DNA from 2 places in the Psychrobacter urativorans genome. Region 2 is predicted to be linked to the other one. Evidence: predicted binding sites of a transcription regulator. Region 2 holds the regulator's gene; the other holds the start of a gene.
What was found. The regulator PhoB, encoded in region 2, activates phosphate uptake and scavenging genes when phosphate is short. The targets are predictions, from matches to a motif close to TGTCATNAANCTGTCATAA.
Positions count from the first base shown of each region.

Region 1 (9,657 bases), 970 kb from region 2:
TACCAATAACGTTAGCAAAATCCAACAGAGCCAAAACAAGCCAAATACCATTGCTGACATCGCAAATCCTAAGCCAAGCTTATTCATCCAACGTCGTTTGTTATATAAACTTTGGTTATAACGACCCTTAAAATTGGTGGCAATCGGCAATGTATTATTAACAGCTGTACTGGCAGGGGTAGTGGACATAACCTATATTTCCTTATCGTCTTAGATAAAATAGTACGCGTGAGTTGGCAGAGTTAAACTTTTTAGAGTTAGACTTAGCGATTGCCAGCCTTATGATCCATACGCATGAGCATCAGCTTGGCAAGTGACAGTACAATAAAGGTAATGACGAATAAAATTAAGCCTAAATGCAATAGCGATGCCAAATGCAACTCACTAGATGCCTCCGCAAACTCATTTGCCAGTGCCGAGGTAATCGTTACCCCTGAGGTGAACAAACTGGGGCTGATATTAAAGGCATTACCAATTAAAAAGGTCACTGCCATGGTTTCACCCAAAGCGCGTCCAAGCCCTAAAATGACACCGCCGACGACTCCTGCTTTGGTGTACGGTAAAATAACTTTAAACATGACCTCCCAAGTCGTCGCGCCCATACCATATGCCGACTCTTTAAGTAAGTCGGGCACTACAGCGAAAACATCGCGCATGGTGGCAGCTATAAACGGGATAATCATAATGGCGAGCACCAAAGACGCGGTAAACATCCCCAGTCCCATCGGTGCGCCAGTAAATAATTTACCGATAATAGGCAGTGGACCTATATGCTCGATAAACCAAGGCTGAATATGGTTGCCAAAAAAAGGCGCAAAGACAAACAAGCCCCACATGCCATAAATAATCGAAGGAATACCGGCTAATAACTCAATAGCAATACCCAGCGGTTTTTTAAGAAAGTTAGGGCACATTTCTGTTAAAAATATAGCAATACCAAAGCTGATCGGCACGGCAATTAAAATAGCGATAAATGACGTTACTAACGTGCCGTAAATAGGTGCCAATGCCCCATATTCGTTAGCAACCGTATCCCAGTTATTACTGGTATAAAACCCAAGTCCAAATGTCTGGATACTCGGTAGCGCACCAATGACCAAGGAGGCAAGAATACCGCCCAATGACAACAGCACCAGAATGGCAAAAGCTTTGGTTGCATTGACGAACAGTGCATCGTAACGTTTTTGTTTAGCCAGTTGCGACCTTAGATCTATCATAAATGTCTCATTATTAAATATGATTCAGTCGAAAAAATTGGAGAGATAATAGACGGTTTTATTATCTAATATTGTTTTGCAACAGCAAACTCAAAATGGTAAAGCGTATTAAAAAAACTGCTGCGCTTTACCGTTAAATTTGCTGTAATAAAACTTATCAAGCTACGTTATCAATAAGGTTGTCATTAATATTGTAATGAATTTACTGAGCTGGCTTATATAAGGGCTGTCCATCACTGCCTTTCACGTCATTCCACTTGGCTTTAAACAACGCTACTGCTGTGTCAGAGAACGGTACATAATCGAGCGCGATGGCGTCATCATCCCCTTGGCTATATGCCCAATCAAAGAAATTTAATACGCCAGCCACTTGTTTGGGATTTTCTGGTTGTTTGTGCACTAAGATGAAAGTAGCGGCAGCAATTGGCCACGCTTGCTCAGTCTCAGAGTTGGTAATGACTTTATAAAAGCCTGCGTGTTGTGACCAATCGATATCACCCGCTGCGGCAAAAGTTTTTGCCGAAGGTTGCACAAAGTTGCCTGCTGCATTTTTTAGCGCAGTGTGTGCCATATTATTTTGCTTAGCATAGGCATACTCAACATAGCCGATAGAGTTCTTCATACGATTGACGTAGCTTGCCACGCCCTCATTGCCTTTCCCGCCTGCTCCCTTTGCTGACGTTGGCCATTTCACCGTTTTGTCTACGCCAACAGTATCTTTCCAAGCCGTTGATACTTTGGCTAAATAATCGGTAAAGTTAAAGGTCGTACCAGAACCGTCAGAGCGAAATACGGTGGTAATCGCGGCATCAGGTAGGGCTAAGTCAGGGTTCAGCGCTTTGATAGCCGCGTCATTCCATTTACTGATTTTACCCAAATAAATATTTGCTAAAGTTTCGCCATCTAATTGTAATTGACCCGGTTTGATACCGTCAATATTAACCACAGGTACGACGCCGCCAATCACAGAGGGAAACTGAATCAGACCTGACGCTTCTAATTCCTCAGGGGTTAGCGGCGCGTCAGATGCACCAAAGTCGACCGTTTTTGATTCAATTTGCTTAATACCGCCTGATGAGCCAATAGACTGATAATTGACCTGACCCCCCGTTGCCGCATTGTAGTCAGCTGACCACTTGGCATAAATAGGCTGCGGAAAAGACGCACCAGCACCCGTAATGTTAAGGGCAATATTTTCAGCAGATTTAAAACCTGATGTTGAAGCCGCCGCGGTTTGATTGCTTGCAGCTTGCGCAGACGATTCCGTCGCTACTGCACCAGTAGCATCAGTGTTTGCCTCTTTTTTACTATCACAAGCTGCTAAAGTCAGGGCGCTCGCCATTGTTGCCACAGCCAGTAATGAATAACGCATGTAACTCTCCTAAATGGAATTAATTATGAATAAAATTTGAATAAATGAAGTAAGTTACCAAAAAAATAATGTAGCTATTAATGCTTTTATTAAAAAATGATTACAATAAGCGGTATTAATGAATAATACGGTAATACTTGTAGATAATACTTTGATATTAAACCAATTTTAAATATTAAGAGTTAAGTAATAGAACGGTAATTTTATAGGGTTTAGGTGCTATTTCTAATTAAGAAACCTTAACTTAGGCACACTCTAACAGCCGAGTATTACATTTTGATGACGATCAAAAATCTTACTTTAATAAAATATTAAACCCCACAATTAGAGCAGGGAATGAGAGAATAGCGGAATACGACTGTTTAACAGTTACGATTATTTCTGAGATATACATAAGAGAGTGGTTATGAAAATATTAGAACCCATCACGATTGGCGGTGTAGTCTTTAAGAATCGCATCATGTTTCCGCCGCTAACGACAGGGTATGAAGCCAAAGACGGTACGATTAGCTCGCAAAGCAATGGCTTTTATACACGGCTTGCGAAAGGTGGCGTCGGATATATTGTGCTGGGTGATGTCGCGCCTATCCGTAGCTTTGCACCCACACCTAAGCTGTTTGATGATAGCCAAATAGCAAGTTTTCGCCTGCTCGCTGATAATGTACATGCCTATGGCGCTAAACTTGGCGTGCAAATATTCCACCCAGAATATGACTGCGATACCCTTAATGCGTTGTTTGCTGCGGGTGAGATGGACAAAGTGCGTACTCAACTACATCACGATATGCAGTTTTTCATTAATGAAGTGTCTGAAAACGCCTTGATGGCTATTATTGACAAGATGTGTGCTTGCGCAGTGCGCGCTCAGAAAGCAGGTGTGGATGTCATTCAAATACATGGTGACAGGCTAGTGGGCGCGCTGTGTAGCACGCGAATGAATACACGCACAGATAAATTCGGTGGTTCTCTGGAAAATCGTACTCGTTTTGCCTTGATGTTGGTCGCTGCCTTGAAGAAATCAGTGCCCGATATGATTATCGATTATAAATTATCAGTAGTTACTCCTGATCGTGGTAAAGGCGGTATTGATGAGGCGGATGCGCCACTGTTTGCACAGTGGCTTGAAGATTCTGGCGTGGATATGTTGCATGTTGGGCAGGCGAATCACACCGGTAATATGGCAGATACTATCCCACCGATGGGTGTGCAGCCTTATTGCTTTTTTGCGGATATTACAGGCGATATTAAACGTGAGGTTTCTATTCCTGTCAGCACTTCAGGGCGTATTATTGATCCCAATATGGGCGAGAATATGCTTCAAAACGGCAAGGCTGATATGATTGGTATTGGTCGTGCGTTGTTGGCTGATCCTGATTGGACGAATAAAGCTGCTGCAGGTAAAGCCCGAGATATTATTCGCTGTATCTCATGTAACGAAGGCTGCGTTGATAACGTTCTCAATCGTTCATTTATCGCTTGCGTGGTCAATGCTGAGAATGGCTTTGAAGAAACACGCTTTATCACACCGGCTAAAATAAAGAAAAACATTGTCGTCATTGGTGGCGGTCCTGCAGGATTAGAGGCTGCCCGCGTTGCTGCAAAAAAAGGGCATCGTGTCACCTTGTTTGAACAAGAAAATAAGCTGGGCGGACAGTTGAATATAGCTAATATTCCCCCTCGTAAAAGTGAGATATACCGTGCTGTAGAGGATTTAGTACAGGCAGTCCACCGTGAGGGCATGAAATTGCATCTTGGGAAAACCGCCACTGTCTCAAATGTGCTGGCGTGTGCTCCCGACGTTGTAATCGTAGCCGTTGGTGCGTCGAGCTTCACACCGCCTATAACAGGCGTGGATGGCGAAAACGTCCGTGATGCGTGGAAAGTACTTGCTGGTGAGCAAAAAGTATCTGGTCGCGTGGTGGTTATTGGCGGTGGTATTGTTGGTTGTGAAACGGCAGAATATCTTGCTGAACAAGGTTGCAAGGTATCAGTGGTAGAGATGCAAGATAAGATTGCAAATGACTTAAGCACGACTATTCTACCGACCATGCTTGAGAGTTATCGAATACACGGTGTAGAACAGTATGTGAATCATCAAGTCATCAGCATCGATAAGGAAAAATTGCATTGCGGGGATAAGGACAGTAAGCCGGTAGCAATTCCGTGCGACTACGTGGTTATTGCCAGCGGCGCACGTCCCGTTGAATTTGACACAGCAGCATTCCTTGATAAAGGTATTGCAGTCGTCAAAGTAGGAGACTGCTTAGAAGTTGCTGATATCTCACATGCGATTAAAACCGCTTATGACGCGGCTAATGCCCTTTAATGTTAGGGGTAAATATATCCGATTATTATAGAAAATTTATTCATTATTATAGTCATTGCTATCAATTTGGGACAGCGCGTTTTTATACTGAATCTTAAAGGTACTGCCACCTGAGGCATTAGGTTGGTAGTGCAATTGCCAACCGAGATGCACCATGATACGTTGCACAATACTGAGTCCCAATCCGCTACCTTCAATAGCATTAATATCATCGATGCCACCACGTTCAAAGCGCTCAAACAAATGTGGCGTCATCGATTCACGGATGCCTATGCCGCTATCGACAACGGTAATAAAGTCATAATCAATGGTAATCGTGACTTGTCCTGACTCTGTATATTGAAAGGCATTTTTAATCAAATTACCCACTGCCATTTTTAGCAATTCAGGACGCACCATCGCTGCATAGCTGTGGTCAGCAATAATTTCGCAGGTCACAGATTTATAGCCAATCAGGTATTGTAGCCGTTCTACTTCTGAGGTTATCACTGAATTAATAATCGTTCTTGGCGCATCCAGTTGCTCAGGCGTTCTTGATAACATCAGTAAGGCGGTGATAATGTCTGAGGTTTCAGTTGCCGTATGATGAATGCGTCGGGTGAACTCACGCTGCTGACTGTCTAAAGGTAATTGCGATTCAAGTACTTCCGCTGCGCCAATAATAATCGTGAGCGGTGTTCGTAGCTCATGGCTCACATCTCCTGTAAATAGCTGCTCTCGAAGCAAATAGCTGGCGAGTTTTTGATTCTTATCATCAATGACACGCGCCAACACCCCGACCTCTGAGGGTAGATGTAGCAGGGTGCTTAATGATTCGTTATCTGTTTCGACGGCATTTTTTAAAATTAATAACGGTTTAGTAATTTGGTAGGAAGATACATAGGAAAAAAGAATAGCAATCGCAAAACTTAGCAGAACCGCAAGCAGTAAGGTCTGTAAAAATATGGCTTCAAAGTGTTCGAATATCGCTAAGACTGGATAGTCTTCAAGCGCCATATGATCCTCTAGTAGATAGGTCAAAATATACCGTTGACCCTCTTTTTGATGGGTGAAAAAGTGCAGCTCTCTATTTTGACCATTGACCTCGACTGTTATTTCTTGAACCGTTTCGGTCGCTTTTGCCTGTAGTTCAGGTGGCGCAGTATCAAATCGATAGATATTAATACCAGAATCCGCTGCGTAATGATTTTGAATACCCGATTGTTTAATACTAAGTGACAGCTGTTCCAGTAAACGGCTCTTAACCAGCATTTCCTCCATATGGATGCCCGCATAAAAAAATATACTGACAAAGGTCACACATAATATGGCGGTAAAAATCAGATAAGATAAGCGGAACTTTTGGGAAATAGAATCAAAAGCTTTCATGCGGTATATGTTCGCTTATGTGAGTGTGTTATTGCGCGCGTCAGGAAGACTGGCAGGCAGATTATCAGCTAGGTTAGCAGACGAGTTATCAGGTATAGCAAGCTGATAACCGACACCAGTTATGGTCACAATCATCGGATAAGTGAAAGGTTTATCCACTTGTTGGCGTAAGGTATGTACGTGAGTACGCAATGCATCACTATCAGGGATATTGCGTCCCCAAACCTTATCTTCAATTTCACTTTTACTGACCACTCGTGGTGAGGTCACCATTAATAATTGCAATATCTTAAAGCCAGTTGGCGTCAGCTTTAAAGGTTGATCTGCGCGTGTTACTAAGTGACATTCGGCATCTAATCGTAGTTCGCCGACTTGTAATATATGCTGAAAATGATCATCTTGATGACGGCGTATTAACGCTTTGATACGAGCGTCAAGCTCAACGAGCGAAAACGGCTTGACCAAATAGTCATCTGCACCACTCTCAAAACCAATGACTTTATCAGACACCGTATCACGCGCGGTCAGCATTAAGACAGGCGTTTTATTGTGATGTTCCGCACGCAGCGTTTGGCATAACTTTGTGCCATTCATCCCCGGTAGCATCACATCTAGCAAGATGACATCGTAGCGATTTTCAATAGCTAATGCCAAACCACTGTTACCATTATAAGCATTATCGACCTCATAGCCTTTTGGTTCAAAAAAAGCATAGATATTGGCAACGATGTCAGGATTGTCTTCAATAATCAGTATTTTAGTCATTTTCATTCCCAGTCTCGTTGCTTTTTTTCAATATAATGCTCTGATAATGCCACACCACATATACTACTGCATTTTAAAACTGCTGTATTTTAAAAAAGTATGGCTATTGCGCTTTAAACAAGGTTTGTTTATCCGCAACTTCTTGAGTTTGAATACCATAGAAACTCAGCAAGGACGGGGTGATAATGTCATGTGAGACAGGCTTTGCTACCATTGATTGCAGACTCGCGGCATCAACGCCATTATCTGTCGGCGACCAGACAATCAAAGGCACATGTTTTTGTGCTTTAGGGGCTATTTTATAAGGCAGACCATGAAGATAGATATTATTCTCACCTAAGCTCTCACCATGATCGCTCATATAGACCATCGTTACATCATAGGTTTGCTCATATTTCTTCAGGGTTTCAATTGTCGTATTTAAAAAGTAGTCGGTATAAAGAATGGCATTATCATAGCCATTAATTAAGCTGCTTGAATCGCACTGTGACAGCTCGTTACTCTTACAAACGGGTTTGAATACCTCAAATTCTTTTGGATAGCGCTTATAGTAAGCCGGTCCGTGATTGCCCATCTGATGCAAGAGAATTAACGTATCTTGTGGTTTGCCTGATATCGGTACGAGCTTATCAAAGCCACTTAGCATCCCAACATCGCGGCATTCGACATCACATACGGGATTCAGTGTTGCTGTTTTAAAATCCTCATAAGTCACTCGGTCGGCAACGCCTTTAGAGCTAGAATTATTATCGCGCCAAACTACTTTTACGCCCAGTCGACTGAGGGTATCAAGGACATTTTCATGGTACTTTGCCTCATCGATATCATAGTCTTTTTGCCCCAGATAACTAAACATACAAGGTACGGAGTAGGCAGTAGATGTGCCGCAAGCACTGGCGTCTTTAAAGCTATAGATATTTGCTTGTTTGCTCAATAGGGGCATGGTATCGCGGGGATAGCCATTCAAGCTGATATGATCGCCACGAACCGTTTCACCAACGACAAAGACCATTAACTTAGGTTTAGACGCTGTTGTGGTGTTTGCTACACTCACTTTTTTGGCATCCGTTGCATGGGTAATCATCGAGGTGGGGCGGGTCATGTCATCGTAAGATACTTTCAATAGTTTAAACGCTGAATAGACAGGCGTAATCGGATTGGTATAGTAGCGCACTTGCTTATGCTGACGGAAAAAGCTCGCATATTGGTCGCCAAAAGGCAGCAAACTGACAGCGATTAAAGCGACCGCTAGAATGAGTGTTACCGCTTTATGCTGTACTGCCTTTTTCCATGATAGTCGAGGTACAGCCACTTTGAAAATTAAGAAAGCGGGCAATATGCCTAATAGTAATACTCGAATAAAAAAAGCAGGGGCTAATAGGTCGCGTGCCTCTGCCTGATCGGTTTGTAGACCATTTAGTAACATATCACGGTCAAATATCGTGCCGTAACTATCGGTAAAGTAGGCACAAACTGCTGCGACAATTACCATGAGTATCAAGACAAAACGATAGCTGAGACGATAGCAAAGCAGTTGTAAAACCAGCCATAAAAGACCTAGTAACATGCCGCCCAGTGAGATAATAAATCCCGCATTGTTTTTAAAGTCGTAGATGCTTAATGCGTGCTGAAAAAATCCTAGATTTGCCGTGATTACTAGGAATAATGCGGTCAAAAAAATCAGATAGTCTAAGCCAATCTGACGAGTTGAGAGCGAGAGTTTGGATAACCATGTATGCATCATGTAGACCTGTCTGATCTGATATAGTAAATATAAAAGAGGTAAGTTAGCAAAATTGCTGTTAAGAACACGTTAATATCGTGCATTATTCTGTCGCGATTCGTCTTAACGCTATCTTAACAACTGGCTGCATTATAATGTAAAGATATCGCCAAGATTTAATGTTTGATAATTATCGTGATTACACTATAGCTGATATTAATCGTCATTCTTGGTTTGGTTACTATTTATAGTGGTTATATTATTGTAGTTAGTGAGATGTGTTGATGAATCAAGTTTATACGCCACTTATCAAGCAATGGCTAATCCTGCTTGCTCTAACTATCGGCTCTACGTTGGTATTTGAGCACAGTCAACTAGACGTTCGCATCAGTGAGCTTTTTTATTCTAATGGTGATTGGCTGCTGGAAAAAGGCGGACAGCCTTATGCGTTTATCCTGTACGATTTCCCCAAAGCCTTGCTGATATTAATGATTGTAGCATTATTGGTAATACTCATCTTAAGGTATGTACGGCGTAAGTCTACTTATACGATGCGTGCCAAAACTTTCTTTATTGGGCTAGTCACTACGTTGTCGAATCGTGAGATAGGCTATTTATTGGTGACGTTGATAGCCGTGCCCACCATTATTGCTTCGCTAAAAGCCGTTACTCACGTCAGTTGCCCGAATAATTTGGCTTTGTTTAATGGGGCGTTACCGTATCTTAGTATTTGGCAGAATATTGTTGCGAACACAGAAGCCAAGTGCTTTCCTGCAGCGCATGCAAGCGCGGGCTTTGCATTATATGGATTTGCCTATCTGCCTACTCTGAAACGTCATCGCGTTAAAATCATTATTTTAACTACCATCTTAGGATGGACGATGGG
Region 1 is NZ_CP012678.1:219,316-228,972, forward strand. It holds gene pstA (phosphate ABC transporter permease PstA) at 1-189, opposite strand, end outside; gene pstC (phosphate ABC transporter permease subunit PstC) at 264-1,217, opposite strand; gene pstS (phosphate ABC transporter substrate-binding protein PstS) at 1,420-2,589, opposite strand; gene bilR (bilirubin reductase, long form) at 2,996-4,915, shown strand; gene AOC03_RS00970 (sensor histidine kinase) at 4,952-6,283, opposite strand; gene AOC03_RS00975 (response regulator transcription factor) at 6,299-7,048, opposite strand; gene AOC03_RS00980 (phosphoethanolamine transferase) at 7,152-8,792, opposite strand; gene AOC03_RS00985 (PAP2 family lipid A phosphatase) at 9,056-9,657, shown strand, end outside.
Region 1: the regulator PhoB is predicted to act here: its motif matches at 2,856-2,874, upstream of pstS (phosphate ABC transporter substrate-binding protein PstS).

Region 2 (9,657 bases):
CCCTCTACCGACTCAATATGTAAATTAACCCCATGCTGATACAGGACGTGTTTAACAATCGCCAGCCCTAATCCCGTACCGCCCGTAGCTCGACTGCGACCACTATCTACCCGATAAAAGCGCTCGGTTAAACGGTCTATATGCTGTTGGGCAATACCAATACCGTCATCACTGACCGCAAAAAGACAACCATCAGGCGTTTTACTCCAGCTGATAGCAATGTTGCCACCCTTTGGCGTATATTTAATCGCATTGATAACGAGATTGGATAACGCACTATTTAAGTACATCTCTGAGCCATATAAGCCATCATCGGTATTGATATCTAAGCTGATCGTATGCTCATATTCTTGGTTATAAACCTTGGCATCATCGTAGATATGTTTGAGCAGCTTAGTCATATCAATATCACGTAACTCATGCGTTTCTTCGATTTCAATGCGCGAGAGTAGTAATAAATCATTCACAATGCGATTCATACGCGCGGTCTGCTGGGTCATCAGTTGCATACCACGCTGCCAATGTACGGGCATATCGGGCTGATCAGAAAAATTCTCAAGATAGCCCATCAGCACGGTCAATGGCGTTCGTAGTTCATGCGAGACATTGGCAACAAAATCACGGCGCATTTGCTCTAAATGCTGCAAACGCGTGACATCATGGATAATCAGTAATTTTTCGCCATCAAAATGCGTCAGCTCACACTTCAGATAACGCTTGGAATCTTGCCATGAGGCGATATGCAAGCCGTCATTAGGAGTTGTCATGGTCTGGCAATAGCGTCGAAACTCAGGGGCGGTAATGAAATTAAAAATACTTATCCCTTGATCGGTTGAGCTAATGACCAATAAATCTTCCGCTGCTTGATTCCACCACTCTAACTCATCTTTATCGTTCAGCAAAATCACCGCATCTTGAAGCGCTTTCATTGAGCTTCGGATTTTTTTGACCAGTCCCATCACTTTTTGTTGCGCCTTTTGTTCTTGTTGGCGCGTTTGATAAAGCTTATTGGCGACGAGGCTAAAACCACCTAATTTATCCGGTGGTGGTGTATGGCTCGGTTTATTAATCCACTCATTAAAGCGCTGCAAGCTATACATACGCCACAAGCTATACAAGAGTAACGCGCCAACGAGGCTTGCTAATAGGTGCGAGGTCATTAAACCCACTATTATCCCCGCAATTAACCACAACAGCAGCCAACGGATATCTGCCCACAATAGCGCATAGCGTGATACTGGGTGGCGGTTCTTATTCTCAGGCGTCATCATATTCATATACCGTATTTATGCTAGATAGTAGCAGCATTTTACTTCTATCCTTTTTATTATTAATGACGTTTTTTGCGTTGTTATTACGCCTTGGATTATCAATCCTCTAAGTTATCACGCCCTCGTTATTCTGGTTGCATGATATTCGAGAATCGATAGCCCGTACCACGAACAGTTTGAATCAAGGTGTCACAATCATAAGGTTGCAGCAGTTTACGCAAGCGGCGAATGTGCACATCAATGGTGCGGTCTTCAATATATACATTACTGCCCCAAACCTGATCTAATAACTGGGCTCGGGTGTAAGCACGCTCAGGATGGCTCATAAAAAATGCCAGTAGTCGGTATTCTGTGGGACCGAGCTCAACGGTTTTGCTATCCGCCGTCACCCGCTGGCTTTTAGCATCTAAGCTTAGATTGCCGACTTCGATAGGCTTATCGGCACTAAGGGCATTACTACGACGCAGCACCGCTTTGATTCTCGATACCAACTCGCGCGTCGAAAAAGGCTTGGTAATATAGTCATCAACACCCGCATCAAGCCCGAAAACCTTATTGTCTTCCTCACTTTTTGCCGTGAGCATGATGACGGGGATTTCAGAGAGCAGCTCATCTTTTTTGAGCATTCGGCAAAAATCAATGCCACTTTTTTGACCGGGTAACATCCAATCTAATAAAATTAAGGCAGGACGATGATCAACCACTTGTTGATGCGCCTCCGGTATATCAGCAGCCTGTAAGCATTCAAATCCTGCCATCTCCAACGTCATGACGATCATCTCACTGATCGCAGGTTCATCTTCAACGATTAAAATCAGCTCATTATGCATATGACATGACAGCCTTATTGTTAGGGTTTAAAAAACATTAGAGTAGAAAAAGCTATTAATATTCAAAAATATGTGTGTATAAAAAAGCAGCGATAGGTGCTCGCTACTATCCTCTTATTAAACGACTTCTTTATGACGGCTTAATGACAATTTAAGGTTAATTTATTTTTTAAGATTAATTCACTTCTAACAAAAAATTCAGCGGTCCATTATTGATACTCTCAACCTGCATATCTGCACCAAACTCACCGCTTGCCACATTAGGATACTGAGTTTTTGCATAAGTAATAAGCTCAGCAAAAAGGGCTTGCGCCGCATCAGGTTGCATTGCCCCACCAAAGTCAGGACGACGACCATTATTGGTATTTGCCATTAAGGTAAATTGCGATACCAATAACAGTCCACCGTCGACTTGCTGAACGTTTTGGTCAAGCTTGCCAGCTTTAGCAGGGTCAGTATTGTTTTCAAAAATACGATAGGTGAGAATTTTATCAATCATGCGTTGCGCACTTTGTAAATTATCCTCATGCCCAAGTCCAATATATGCCAATATACCGTGCTCAATCGCTCCAACGCAGTGGCTATCGACCGTCACACTGGCACAGCTCACCCGTTGAATAAGTGCTTTCACTGATTGTCTCCTTTGTAAATTACGTTTATAGATTATGGTCATACAGACAGTGGCTGACCATGATAAAATATCACCATTCCTGACTCACTTTAGTCACATTTTCTAATGCTAATAATTATTTTGGTAGCCTTGTTATGAATTTATTTACCACTATCCAGCAATTTGTACCGCAGCAACAGCTCAGTAAAGCCGCTGGACGCTTGGCAGCCAGCCGTCATCCACTGGTAAAACGTGCTTTTATTCGCACTTTTGCCAAAGCGTACGATGTTAAATTAGACGAATATGAACGTCAAAGCCTAAATGCTTATGAGAGCTTTAACGACTTTTTTACCCGTGAGCTAAAAGAAGATGCGCGTGCAATTGATAGCACCACGCACGGCATTGTTAGTCCTGCCGATGGCGTCATATCACAGCTTGGACAGCTACGTCATCATAAATTGCTGCAAGCCAAAGGTCGCGATTATGATATCGGGCAACTACTTGCCAATAACGAAGATGGCAGCTATTTTGCGGATGGCAGCTTTGCGACGGTTTATCTGGCACCCAGCAATTACCACCGCGTGCATATGCCGTTTGCCGGAACGTTGACAACCACTCGCTACGTTCCCGGTACTTTATTTTCGGTGAATAATACCACTGCTGAAAATATTCCGGACTTATTTGCACGCAATGAGCGTTTGGTCTGTCTGTTCGATACCGAATATGGCAAAGCAGCAGTGGTTATGGTTGGGGCGATGATTGTCGCTGGTATCGAGACAGCAGCGACTGGTAAGATTGTCCGTACCGATGAGATTCAAGAGCAAGCGCACGATATGAGCTTTGCTAAAGGCGATGAGCTAGGACGTTTTTATTTGGGCTCAACCGCAATTGTCGTACTCCCAAAAGCGGCAAAAACAGACTGGCAGGATAGTATGACTGCCAATACTACGGTGCAAATGGGGCAATTATTAGGCATCGCAAACGCTGACTAAAACGCTCGTTATAAATAAAAAATACTAAAAATACAGCCGCTAATATTAAGTGATTAGCGGCTGTATTTATGATACCAGCATTTACGATATCGGCATTTACGACACCAACCGTTTTACTGCTATTTAATCAAATTGCTAATGGTTTTAAAGGCAGGGTCAGCGCTACTACGGCATAGCTCGAACAAGATAGTTTCAACGGTCGTAATCACGCCACCGGCACGGCGGATACGGCGCAGGGCAAGTTTTTTATCATACGGAAAACGTGAGCCAACGGCATCGGCAATGATAACTGGCTGCATACCATTGTCTAATAAATCAAGCGCAGTTTGGAGCACACAAACATGGGTCTCAACCCCGCAAAGTAAAACAATACCGCGATTCTGCTGCGCTAGATAATGCCATGATTCATCGGTATCACAAGCGCTAAAGGTTACTTTTTCAAAGCTTTTAGCATTGCTATCTTCTAATAATTCTTTAATCTCAGGTAAGGTATCACCCAAGCCTTTTTTATATTGCTCATTAAGCATAATCGGCACATCAAGCGCTTGCAGACCTTTTACCAAAGTGATGATTTTTTTAACGATATTTTCATGGTCATAAATGTGCGGAGTCAGACGTTCTTGGACGTCAATAATCATCGCTTGGGTATTCTCGCGGGCAATACGGTAAGTTTTATCAGAAATCATGGTCGACATAGCACACTCCTTGTACGGCTGCCAAATTGGCAATCCAAAACTGTCTTTTATTAGACGTTATAGGTTAGCAAAACGCTTTTTTATCATTGGTATCCTAATAGATTGCGCCCTCTCATTTAGTCATATTTTGTTCAGCGCGTCAACGCCCATCTTGTCTCGTCACCATTTATATGCTTTGTTCTTAATGCGTGTCTCTTAATATACTCATATCAAGTAGCTATAAAAAAACCCAGCTTTAATAACTGGGTCTTTTTCATGAATAATTTTATGACTGTAGTATTAAATTATTGAGTAATTGAACCTTTACACGCGCTCAATAATTGTAGCGATACCTTGACCCAAACCAATACACATGGTGGCAAGACCAATTTCAGTATCCATTTGCTCCATCGCGTTAAGCAAAGTGACGGTGATACGGGCGCCTGAACAACCAAGCGGATGACCGAGCGCAATTGCGCCGCCATTGATATTAATGATATCTTGCTTATCACTTAATCCCAAGGTTTTGATAACTGCTAAGCTCTGTGCAGCAAAGGCTTCGTTTAGCTCGATGGTTTGCATGTCATCGATGCTCATGCCTGCACGTTTCAGTGCTTTTTGGGTGGCAGGAACTGGACCGTAACCCATAATAGCGGCATCACAACCCGCAATTGCCATGCTGCGAATACGGGCACGTGGTTTTAGACCCAATTCTTTGGCTTTTTGCGCGCTCATGATGAGCATTGCTGACGCGCCGTCAGATAGCGCTGATGAAGTAGCTGCCGTTACTGTGCCATTAACTGGATCAAACGCCGGACGCAATTTCTGCATTTGTTCCATTGTCGCATCGGGACGAATCACTTCATCGACAGTACACAGTTGCAAGCGACCAAGGGCATCATGACCTTCAATACCGATGATTTCATTGTCAAAACGACCTTCTAGCGTGGCTGCCCAAGCGCGGCGATGCGACTCAAGACCAAACGCATCTTGCTCTTCGCGGCTGATATTATTCATACGCCCAAGCATTTCAGCGGTTAAGCCCATCATATTTGAGGCTTTGGCATAGTGCTTAGAGGCTTCGGGATTGAGGTCGACGCCATGCATCATGCCGACATGACCCATGTGCTCAACACCGCCAATAATAAAGGTATCACCTTGATTGGTCATGATTTGCGCAGCTGCCGTATGTAGCGCCTGCATGGATGAGCCGCACAGACGATTAACCGTTTGACCACCCGTCGTCTTTGGAATATCCGCAAGCAGACCAATATTACGACCGATATTTAAGCCTTGTTCTAAGGTTTGATTGACACAACCCCAAATAATATCTTCAACATCACGTGGGTCAAAGTCGTTACGCTCAACGAGCGCGCGCACCAAGTCAGCCGACATGCTATCCGCACGCACATGGCGGAACATACCATTTTTAGATTTACCCATTGCTGAGCGCACGCCATCGACGATGACCACATCTTTTGGACTTAAAATTGTCATATTATCTTCCTTTCAATTTTTTATTGTCAGTGGCAGTACAGCAATACTTATTAGGGTTTATTAATCATTAAATAAATAAGTAATTAAATAAGTAATTAAATAATCAGCAACCGTTAATAAATCTGTGGACTGCGCTTCATCCTATTAATGACAGCTCATTACGCGGTTGGGTAAAAGGTCTCGCCTGCCGCCGCCATATCACGAATCTTTTGCGGCGCTTCATAAGCTTTGCCAAGGTCTGCGTATTTTTCACATAGCGCTAAATAGTTATTTAAACCCATTTGGTCGATATAACGACACGGTCCGCCACGGAATGGTGGGAAACCAACGCCCATAATCATCGCCATATCTGCCTCAGATGGTGTACTGACGATGTTATCTTCTAAGCAACGAACCGTTTCATTACAGAACGCCAGCATCATGCGGTCAATAATCGCTTGGTCATCAAAGGTCTGCGCGTCGCTATCAGTGGTGTCTTTTAAGAGTGCATAAGTGGTGTCATCAGCTACTTTTTGTGGTTTGCCGCGTTTGTCCATTTCATACTTATAGAAACCAACGCCATTTTTTTGACCCAAGCGTTTGTTTTCATACAGATGCTCAATCGCGCCTTTATAATCTGGCTTCATACGGTCGGGATAGCCTTCTGCCATCACTTCTGCGCCATGCACGCCAGTATCTAAACCAACCACGTCAATTAAATATGCCGGACCCATAGGCCAGCCAAATTTTTCCATGACTTTATCAATATGAACGAAATCAGCGCCTTGTTTCAATAATAAATCAAACGCGCCAAAGTATGGAAATAAGACACGGTTGACTAAGAAACCGGGGCAATCATTAACAACAACTGGCACTTTACCCATTTTGGTGGCTAAAGCAACGGTGGTGGCAATGGCTTCTTCAGAGGATTTTTTACCGCGAATCACTTCAACGAGTGGCATTTTATGCACAGGGTTAAAAAAATGCATACCGACGAAGTTTTCTGGACGTGCCAGTGCTTCGGCTAAATAAGTAATCGAAATCGTCGAGGTATTTGATGCCAAGATACAATCGTCTTTAACCAAGCCTTCGACTTCTTTGAGTACCGCACGTTTAACGTTTGGATTTTCAACTACCGCTTCAATGACGATATCAGTTTCACCAAAGTCGCCATAGTTTAAGGTTGGACGAATACGACTTAACGTTTTGCCCATATCAGTAGCAGTCATTTTTCCGAGATCGACCATTTTGGCAAGCAATTTACTGGCTTCACCCATGCCCAACTCTAGCTGCTCAGACTTAATATCTTTCATGATAATCGGCAAGCCTTTACTGGCTGCTTGATAAGCGATACCGCCGCCCATAATGCCCGCGCCAAGTACTGCCGCCTCATTAATTTCGTGTGCCAATTTACTGTGTTTTTTGGCGAGTTTTTTAACCAATTGGTCGTTTAAGAACAGACCAACCAAGCTTTCTGCTTGTGGCGTTTTAGCCGCTTTGGCAAAACCGGCAGCTTCGACTTCAATGGCTTGATCACGGGGCAAATTAACGTGTTTTTCCATTGCCGCAATCGCAAGGGCGGGCGCAGGATATTGTTTAGGATTGGCTTTCGCAAAAATCATCGCTTTCGCGCTACTAAATGCCATCGTTTGTTCAAGTGGGTTTAGCTTCACCGGATTGAGTTTTTCTTGACGTTTAGCTTGCCAATTAAGTTCACCTGAAATACATTTTTTGACCAAATCAATGGCGGCATCTTGTAATTCTTCAGGCGCAACCGTTGCATCAACCAAGCCTATTTTTAGGGCATCAGGTGCTTTTTTAGGCGTTCCCGTGGCGATAAGCTCAAGCGCATTATCAATACCAATCACGCGTGTCGTACGAACCGTACCACCAAAACCGGGGAAAATACCCAGTTGGGTTTCAGGTAGACCAATGATTGCCTTGTCGCTCATGACGCGATATTCACACACCAAGGTCATCTCACAACCACCGCCTAACGCTGCACCATTGATTGCCGCAACTTTAGGAAATGGCAAATCTTCAAAACGATTAAAGACATCATTGATACCAAGCAGCCACTCTTTAATCTCAGCTTCTCGCTGCTTAAAAGAAGCAACAAATTCGGTGATATCCGCTCCAGCGATAAACACGCCTTTGCTAGAAGTAACAATCAAGCCTTTCACATCATCGGCTTGCTCTAAGGCACTCACCACTTCTTCAAACTGTTTGTTAGTTTCGGCATCGAACTTGTTCACGCTCTCGTTTTCGGCGTTGTATTGCATATTGGCGATGCCGTCTTCTAGCATGCTGACCGTAATGCGATTTCCTTGATATACCATTTGAAACTCCTTTCTATGTTTTAAAAGCTGTTTTTTAAAAGCTGTTTTTTAAGAGCAATGTCATAAAAGCTATGTTTTAAAAGTAAAATGAGTAATAACACTGCCGTTTTGCAAGCTGATTCATCACTATAAATAGCCTATTAAATGAGGCAGCATTGATGTCTTTATTATTCAGCGCTCATTGGCATGGCGCATCGTTGTTATATTAAAATAGTCATTTCTATTTGATTTAAGTCCTTTAACGGTTTTGACGTCAGTGGCTTAAAGTCAGTCAGTGTAGGGGATTATGCCCCTGACTGTCACAAGCTAAAATCGGACTCATAAGTCACTATTAAATCAATGGCAGGCATTTACCTTGCTGCCATTGTGCTTTAGCCAGCGGTTATCATTTTTGTAATAACATCTTTTATTAAGGTTTTTATAGCCCACCACCCCATTCATCAAACCACATTCAGATGACAAGTTAAATCATCAATACGTAACCAAAGTAAATAGCGGCTCGCGTGGGTCTATAAGCCCTCTGCGCTATCATGCTACACTAACGCTATTTTTATTATTCACCTGATAAATGGTTGGGTTATGACTGTTTCTGTTGCTCCGCGCTTCGTTCCTTTTAGCACTTTTGACACCTTTCATCACGCCTTGCGTGCGCAGTTGGCGCAAGATATTGAGGCGCTATTTGCTTATGCAGAGTTGCCAAGCCCGTTGGTTGACGCCTGCCGTTATGTGATGACAGGTCAAGGAAAACTGGTTCGTCCCTTATTGGTCGCTAGTAGCTTTGTGAGTGTCAATAGCAGTAATAGCGATTTACGTAATGGAGATGTGAGCGACATAGAAGCAGAAGCTGAGACAGAGGACTTAGATAAGTTAAATGAATTGCTAGACGCTGATATTCGCTACGATATGTGTCGACGCGCGGCATTGGCGGTGGAGCTGCTGCACACTTATTCATTGGTACATGACGATTTGCCATGTATGGACGATGACGAGCTAAGACGTGGGCAGCCAACGGCACATATTGTGTTTGATGAAGCCACGGCTTTATTGGCAGGTGATGTGTTGCAGACGCTTGCGTTTGAAGTATTAACCGCAGAAATTCCGACGTTTGCGTCCTATGATGAGCAGATAACCAGTCAGTTATTAGCCATATTCGCACCGCGTGCACGGCGGATGGTGGCAGGACAAATGCTCGATATCAATGCCGAAGCCACAAGCAACATTACCCAAGATGAGTTAGAAGCCATTCACCGTGATAAGACAGGCGCATTAATTGAAGCAGCAGTATTAATGGGCGGTATTTGTGCACAAGCAACTGCCCAACAACGCATCGCATTGCAAGACTGTGCGCAACATATTGGTCTTGCATTCCAAGTGCAAGATGACATTTTAGACGTCACGGCAAGCACTGATGACTTAGGTAAGCCTGCCGGTAGCGATGAAAAGTTGGATAAATCTACTTACGTCA
Region 2 is NZ_CP012678.1:1,186,842-1,196,498, forward strand. It holds gene phoR (phosphate regulon sensor histidine kinase PhoR) at 1-1,271, opposite strand, end outside; gene phoB (phosphate regulon transcriptional regulator PhoB) at 1,397-2,101, opposite strand; gene dtd (D-aminoacyl-tRNA deacylase) at 2,277-2,732, opposite strand; gene asd (archaetidylserine decarboxylase) at 2,867-3,703, shown strand; gene AOC03_RS05160 (isochorismatase family protein) at 3,823-4,398, opposite strand; gene fadA (acetyl-CoA C-acyltransferase FadA) at 4,702-5,874, opposite strand; gene fadB (fatty acid oxidation complex subunit alpha FadB) at 6,033-8,192, opposite strand; gene AOC03_RS05175 (polyprenyl synthetase family protein) at 8,772-9,657, shown strand, end outside.